DNA from 3 places in the Nonomuraea sp. NPDC049486 genome. Region 1 is predicted to be linked to each of the others. Evidence: predicted binding sites of a transcription regulator. Region 1 holds the regulator's gene; each other region holds the start of a gene.

Region 1 (2,260 bases):
CTGCCAGGGCCGGCGTCCGAGTCGGGGCGGGCTGGGGGGACGAGGTACAGGTGGGGGCGCTTGCCGTCGGCGGCCCATCGCGACCGAGGGCCCGCTCCGCCGTCGTTCTTCCGCCTGGGCGCGTCGGGGCGAGGGTGGCGCCCCTGAGGGCTCCCCTCCTGGGTGGCGTCGACGATGAGGGTGAGGCGCTTGACGTGGTCGCCGGTCGGATCCGCCATCAGATCATCCCGTGGATGCGGCCCGTGGGTGAGCCCGCTGCGCGATGGCTCCGTCTGGTCGTTCGCATGATGGACCTCCCGCCGTCGTGGCCCCCGGAAACGGCCGTAGAAAGATCGGCAAATCGAACACGGTGTCGATCGAACTCCCGTACGATGTTCTACACCACACTGCCGACATTTTCGAGGAAGACTCGAACAACTGTTTGAAGATGATCTTCAACAGAGATACGGTCGCTGTGTGCGACATCAGGACCACGGACCGGGAGCCTCGCCCGCGGGGCGGGTTGCCGGGCGAGGAGGAGAGGCATGAGCGAGCGGGATGACGCCAATGGGGTCAGTGACCTCGCGGTGCGAAGGCGTGACTCACTGGGGCTGACCCCCAGGCAACGCAAGATCCTCGAGGTGATCCGCGACTCGGTGCAGCAGCGCGGCTATCCGCCGTCCATGCGCGAGATCGGCGAGGCCGTCCAGTTGACCAGCACGTCCAGCGTGTCGCACCAGTTGACGGCTTTGCAGCGCAAGGGCTATCTGCGGCGTGACCCCCACCGCCCGCGCGCGCTGGAGGTGCGGCTGCCGGGTGAGCCGGTGCTGTGGGTCGACCCCGACACCGCCACAGACGACGCCCCCGTCAACAGGCCCACCGCGGCCTACGTCCCGCTGGTCGGCCGCATCGCCGCCGGTGGCCCGATTCTGGCCGAGGAGAGCGTCGAAGACGTCTTCGCGCTTCCCAAGCAGTTGGTCGGCGAGGGCACGCTCTTCCTCCTGCAGGTCACCGGTGACTCGATGATCGACGCCGCGATCGCCGACGGCGACTGGGTCGTGGTCCGCCAGCAGCCGGTCGCCGAGAGCGGCGACATCGTGGCCGCGATGATCGAGGGCGAGGCCACGGTCAAGACCTTCAAGCGCAAGGACGGCCACGTCTGGCTGGTGCCGCACAACGACAACTACGAGCCCATCCCCGGCGACGAGGCCAGCGTCCTGGGCAAGGTCGTGGCGGTCCTGCGCCGCCTCTGACCACTCGCCGCGTGAGACGCGGTGCGGCCGTGCCGCACCGCGCTCCTCACCGGCTCTCGCGCACCAGCCCGCCGATGGTCGCCGTCCTCCTCTCCACGCGCGTCCTGTCCGGCGGGCGCCTCTCCGGCTGCCCGGGTTCCATGGTTCCGTCGCACACGGCGCGTCTCCGGGCAAGTGCACCTACCTCCACCCTTGTCCGGTAACCAGCCGCATTCCGGCGGTTGATCGCAGTCCATAATGTCGGCGGCATGGAGAAGATCGAGACGAGGCCGAGTGCCGGGCGGCGGCTGGCCGGGGCCGGCCTGTGGGTGCTCCAGGTGGTCATGGCCGGCATGCTGCTGATGGCGGCGATGGGCAAGTTCACCGGGGCTGAGCCGTCGGTGTCCACGTTCGAGGCGATCGGGTGGGGCGACTGGTTCCGCTACCTGGTCGCGGTGCTGGAGGTCGCGGTGGCGGTGTGCCTGCTGGCGCCCCCGGTGGCCGGAGCGGCCGCGCTGGCGGGCGCCGGGCTGATGGCCGGTGCGGTGCTGACCGAGGCGTTCGTGAGCGGCGGGCCTGTGGCGTTGCCGCTGGTCCTGCTCGTGGTGAGCGGGGTGATCGCGTGGGGGCGGCGTGATCGTACGGACCGGCTGTGGCGGTCGCTGGCCGGCGGCTGATCCGTACGAAGGCCGACATTCCTAGAATGTCTGGGTGAGCGACACATTCGTGGGTGAAGCGTTCAAAGCACGCAATGACGGGCTGAAGTGGGCGAAGGCCGACCCGGGGGTCATCCCCGCGTGGGTGGCCGACATGGACCTGCCGTCCGCTCCCGAGGTGGTCGAGGCGCTGCGCCGCCGGGCGGAAGGCGACCTCGGCTATCCCTCGTGGCTCGACAGCCCCCAGAGCGGGCCGCTCGCCGAGGCGTTCGCGGAGCGGATGGCCGCCCGATACAGGTGGGAGCCCGATCCGGGCCTGGTCCGCTCCTACTCCGACATCAACCAGGCCCTGCAGGTGCTCCTGCACGTGTGGACGGCCCCGGGAGACGGGGT
Region 2 (2,260 bases), on a different contig from region 1:
CTGGCCTTCTTCGACCTCCCCGGCCTCGACCTCGGCCCTTACCAGGAGGTGCTCGGCGGCCTCCACCACATCGCGATCTCCGTCGACCCCGCCACCTGGGAGCGGCTGCGCGGGAAGCTGGAGATGGCCGGCGTGCCGCACCAGATCGAGAGCGGCGCCTCCATCTACTTCAAGGACCCCGACGGCGCCCGGCTGGAGCTGCTCGCCGACCATCTCGGTGAGATGTACGGCGCGCGCGTGCTGTGACGCCGTGACCTAACGCCGCGACGCGCGTCGCGTGCGCGGACGGCCCGCCCGCGGCTCCTGCCGGATCCCGGCATGCCGCTCGGACCTCTCCGCCTTCTCCTTCCGTACGGCCTCGCGCCGCAATGACAGTAAGTGGCGGCGCTTCGCCCTGTTGGTCTTGGCCTTGGCTGACTTGGGGGGTGAGGGTTTCGCGGTCTTCGCCATCAGAGTCGCGCGGAGGGGGACCGCCTGCCTCAGCCGGCGGGGGGATCCGCGCTTCCTCCCTTCCGGGTCTCCGGCACATGCCGATGCCGTGGTTCGAAGGCGGGTGATACGCAGGTCGTTCACGTTCCCGTTGCGTCCTACCCACTCCCGGGGCCGATCCATACTTGAGTGATGCGCCTGACTGAGTTCTGGAGAAGGATGCGCCTGCACTTCGGCGACACCTACGCCGAGTCGTGGGCGCGTGACTACGTGATCGCGCCGCTCGGCGGGCGCACCGTGGTGCAGGCGCTGGCCGACGGCGAGAGCGCCAAGACCGTCTGGCGGGCCGTCTGCCAGGTCGAGGACGTCTCCCCCCGGCTACGCTGAGCCCAGCGTCTCCCTCAGAGCGCGCGCCGTGCGATCGAGGTCGTCGGCGCCGCCCGTGCCGCCGGGCGCCCACAGAAACAGCCAGCCCCGCTCCGACGGCGTGGCGAAGACCAGGGTCTGCCTGCTCGTGTGCGGATGCCACACCCACAACAGCGGCTCCTCCTCGCCCACCATCCGGCTCACCAGCCCGTGGCGGGGGAGCACCTCGGCGAGGCCCTGCAGATGAGCGCGCCGTTCGCTCGTGTACGAGCTCGCCACGTGGTCACCTCCTGCCCTCTTCCCAGGAGTCTCCCCAGGCTGCGGGAACGCATCCGGGCGCGGGCGGACTTCCTCGCAGACGTGCGTGTGATCGAACAGCCGTTCGGCTACGATGGGCTCGCCGGGCCACGTCTTCCACGACCGCTTCCGGGAAAATGTCGGTGGCAGACCGTAGCTTTCACTCGACTGATTCCGACCACGACCCTCAAGAGGGAGCTCCCATGGCTATCAACGACCGCGAGAAGGCCCTCGAGACCGCCCTCGCCCAGATCGAGCGGCAGTTCGGCAAGGGTTCCGTCATGCGCCTCGGCGATGACGCCCGAGCCCCCATCGAGGTGATCCCGACCGGGTCGATCTCCCTCGACGTCGCGCTCGGCATCGGCGGCCTGCCGCGCGGCAGGATCGTCGAGATCTACGGTCCGGAGTCCTCCGGCAAGACCACCATCGCGCTGCACGCGGTGGCCAACGCGCAGCGGGCCGGCGGCATCGCGGCGTTCATCGACGCCGAGCACGCCCTCGACCCCGAATACGCCAAGAAGCTCGGCGTCGACACCGACGCCCTGCTGGTCTCCCAGCCCGACACCGGCGAGCAGGCGCTGGAGATCGCCGACATGCTGATCAGGTCCGGCGCCGTCGACATCATCGTCATCGACTCGGTGGCCGCCCTGGTGCCCAAGGCCGAGATCGAGGGCGAGATGGGCGACAGCCACGTCGGCCTCCAGGCCCGCCTGATGTCCCAGGCCCTGCGCAAGGTCGCGGGCGCGCTCAGCAGCACCGGCACCACCGCCATCTTCATCAACCAGCTCCGCGAGAAGATCGGCGTGATGTTCGGCAGCCCCGAGACCACGACCGGTGGCAAGGCGCTCAAGTTCTACGCCTCGGTCCGCCTCGACATCCGCCGCATCGAGACCCTCAAGGACGGCACCGAAGCGGTCGGCAACCGGACCCGCGTCAAGGTGGTCAAGAACAAGATGGCCCCGCCCTTCCGGGTGGCCGACTTCGACATCCTCTACGGGGTGGGCGTCTCCCGCGAGGGCGGCCTCATCGACATGGGCGTCGAGCACGGCTTCGTCCGCAAGTCCGGCGCCTGGTACACCTACGAGGGCGACCAGCTCGGCCAGGGCAAGGAGAACGCGCGCAACTTCCTGCGCAACCACCCCGACATGGCCAACGAGATCGAGAAGAA
Region 3 (2,260 bases), on a different contig from region 1:
GCCCCGACAACTAACGGCAGCTGCGCCGTCCACCCGCCGTTCAGCGAGGGCCCCAGCAACCCGGTCAGCACGGCCACCCCGATCAGCGCCGCGTCCGGCAGCCGCCCCAGCCCGGCCAGCACCACGAGCAGCCCCGCGCCGTAACCCACCAGGCACCACCCGAGCACCCGCCCCGGCCTGCGGGTACGGTCGAGCACCACGCCCAGCAGCGGCCCCCCGGCCGCCGCCGACACGGTCAGCCCCGCCAGCAGCGACGACGCCAGCACGGGCGACCCGGTCACGGCCAGCCCGGCGACCAGCAGCGCGGGCCCGGACATCTCGTCGCCGGTACGGGAGGCGAGGGCGCCGAGCATGTAACGTGTCAACACCCAGGAGACGTTACACCGGCGCGCTCAGGCCGTGCTGGTGATCACCGCGAACCGCGCCCCGTGCGGATCGGACAGGTAGGCGATCCGCCCCACCCCCGGCACGTCGTCCACCGGCGTGCGCACCGTGCCGCCGAGCTCCTGGCACCTGGCCACCACCCCGTCGCAGTCGGGCACCTCGAAGAACGGCACCCAGTGGGCCCGGTCACCTGGCGGCAGCCCTACCAGCCCCGCCATCGACGAGTCGGCGCCGCCCTCGGCCGGCGAGACCACCGGGTAGGTCAGATCTCCCATGTCGACGTCGTCGAACCGCCAGCCGAACACCGACCGGTAGAAGCCGCGGATGCCGTCGGTGTCGGGCACGAACAGCTCGGCCCAGGCGAACGACCCCGGATCGGTCACCACGTCGAGACCGCGCGTGCCACCCGGCTGCCAGGCCGCGAACTCCGCCCCCGCGGGGTCGGTGAACTGCGCCATCCGCCCCTGCCCCTCGATGTCGAACGGCTGGGCGCGGACCAGCCCACCGGCCAGCTCGACCGCCTTGGCGGTGGCGTCGCAGTCAGGCGTCTGGAAGTACACCATCCAGGACGCGGCGGCCCCTTCCTCCATCACCGACCCGGCCGCGGCGACCGTCTTGCCGTCGGCCTGCCAGAAGCCGTATCCCTCCATCGCCGGCTGGAACCGCCAGCCGAACAGGTCGCTGTAGAAGCCGGCGGTCGCCTCGATGTCGGGGCTGCCGACATCGACCCAGCACGGGCTGCCCGGCAGGAACTCAGTGGTGAGCATGACGTGCTCCTCGATCGGATGTGGCGGCCCCGCTGCGGCCCGGGACGACGCCACGCGATTCTTCTCGTCCTTCATGCCCCGCCCGCGAGATCCGGCACAGTCGAAAACATGTTTGAACGATCACCTACACTCGGTGGTATGGCGGCTGTTTACCAAGCATCTCTGCTGAGCCTGAACGAGGAACTCGCCGTGGGGCCGCTCGGCTCGACGGTCCGCCGCGTCCCTCTCGACCGGGGCGCCTGGGTCGACGTGCGGCCGGGCTGGCTGTCGGGAGCCGACGAGCTGTTCGAGCGGCTGGCCGAGTCGGTGCCGTGGCGGGCCGAGCGGCGCAAGATGTACGACCGCGTCGTCGACGTGCCGCGGCTGCTGAAGTTCTACGACGAGGGCGAGACGCTGCCGCACCCCGTGCTGGCCGACGCCAGGCGCGTCCTCGACGAGCACTACCGCGAGGAGCTGGGCGAGCCGTTCGCCACGGCCGGCCTGTGCTACTACCGCGACGGCCGCGACAGCGTGGCCTGGCACGGCGACACCATCGGCCGCGGCGCCGCCCACGACACCATGGTGGCGATCCTGTCCGTGGGCTACGCGCGCCCCCTGCTGCTCCGCCCGCGCGGCGGCGGCTCGTCACTCCGCTACGACCTGGGTCACGGCGACCTCATCGTGATGGGCGGCAGCTGCCAGCGCACGTGGGAACACGCCGTCCCCAAGACCACCCGCCCGGCGGGCCCGCGCATCAGCATCCAGTTCCGCCCCCGCGGCGTCCGCTGACGGCCCGGGTCACCGGCCCGCGTGAGCCGCGCGGCCGCGGCCCACTCGCCCGCCATGAGGGCATGCCCGGCCGAACCCGTCGTCACGCGACGGCCGCCGCGTAGATGAGTGCGCCGTCGCGGGTGAAGGGCACCTGCGTGCCGTTGAGGACCACTTCGGTGGCGTGCGATGCGTCGATCGCGATGGCTCGCGCCCGGTCGGTGCTCGCGGTCAGGCCCGTGCCGTCGATGCGGACGGTTCCGTCCGCGCTGATGCGCACGGCGAGGTCGGCCACTTCGGCCGGGGACTCGACCAGGGTCTGGCCGTCACGTTCGACGGATGTGCCGTGGACCATGACGATG

Evidence for each region. The regulator LexA, encoded in region 1, represses DNA repair genes until DNA is damaged. The targets are predictions, from matches to a motif close to TCGAACANNTGTTCGA.
Region 2: the regulator LexA is predicted to act here: its motif matches at 1,166-1,181, upstream of recA (recombinase RecA).
Region 3: the regulator LexA is predicted to act here: its motif matches at 1,252-1,267, upstream of AB0K05_RS25705 (alpha-ketoglutarate-dependent dioxygenase AlkB).

Annotation. Positions count from the first base shown of each region.
Region 1 covers NZ_JBFAPV010000005.1:491,007-493,266, forward strand. The annotation lists gene lexA (transcriptional repressor LexA) at 525-1,232, shown strand; gene AB0K05_RS18285 (DoxX family protein) at 1,481-1,888, shown strand; gene AB0K05_RS18290 (aminotransferase class I/II-fold pyridoxal phosphate-dependent enzyme) at 1,923-2,260, shown strand, end outside.
Region 2 covers NZ_JBFAPV010000003.1:206,787-209,046, forward strand. The annotation lists gene AB0K05_RS09835 (VOC family protein) at 1-246, shown strand, start outside; gene AB0K05_RS09840 (DUF3046 domain-containing protein) at 622-816, shown strand; gene AB0K05_RS09845 (hypothetical protein) at 808-1,074, opposite strand; gene recA (recombinase RecA) at 1,296-2,260, shown strand, end outside.
Region 3 covers NZ_JBFAPV010000009.1:118,299-120,558, reverse strand. The annotation lists gene AB0K05_RS25715 (MFS transporter) at 1-368, opposite strand, end outside; gene AB0K05_RS25710 (VOC family protein) at 393-1,151, opposite strand; gene AB0K05_RS25705 (alpha-ketoglutarate-dependent dioxygenase AlkB) at 1,290-1,919, shown strand; gene AB0K05_RS25700 (heparinase II/III family protein) at 2,002-2,260, opposite strand, start outside.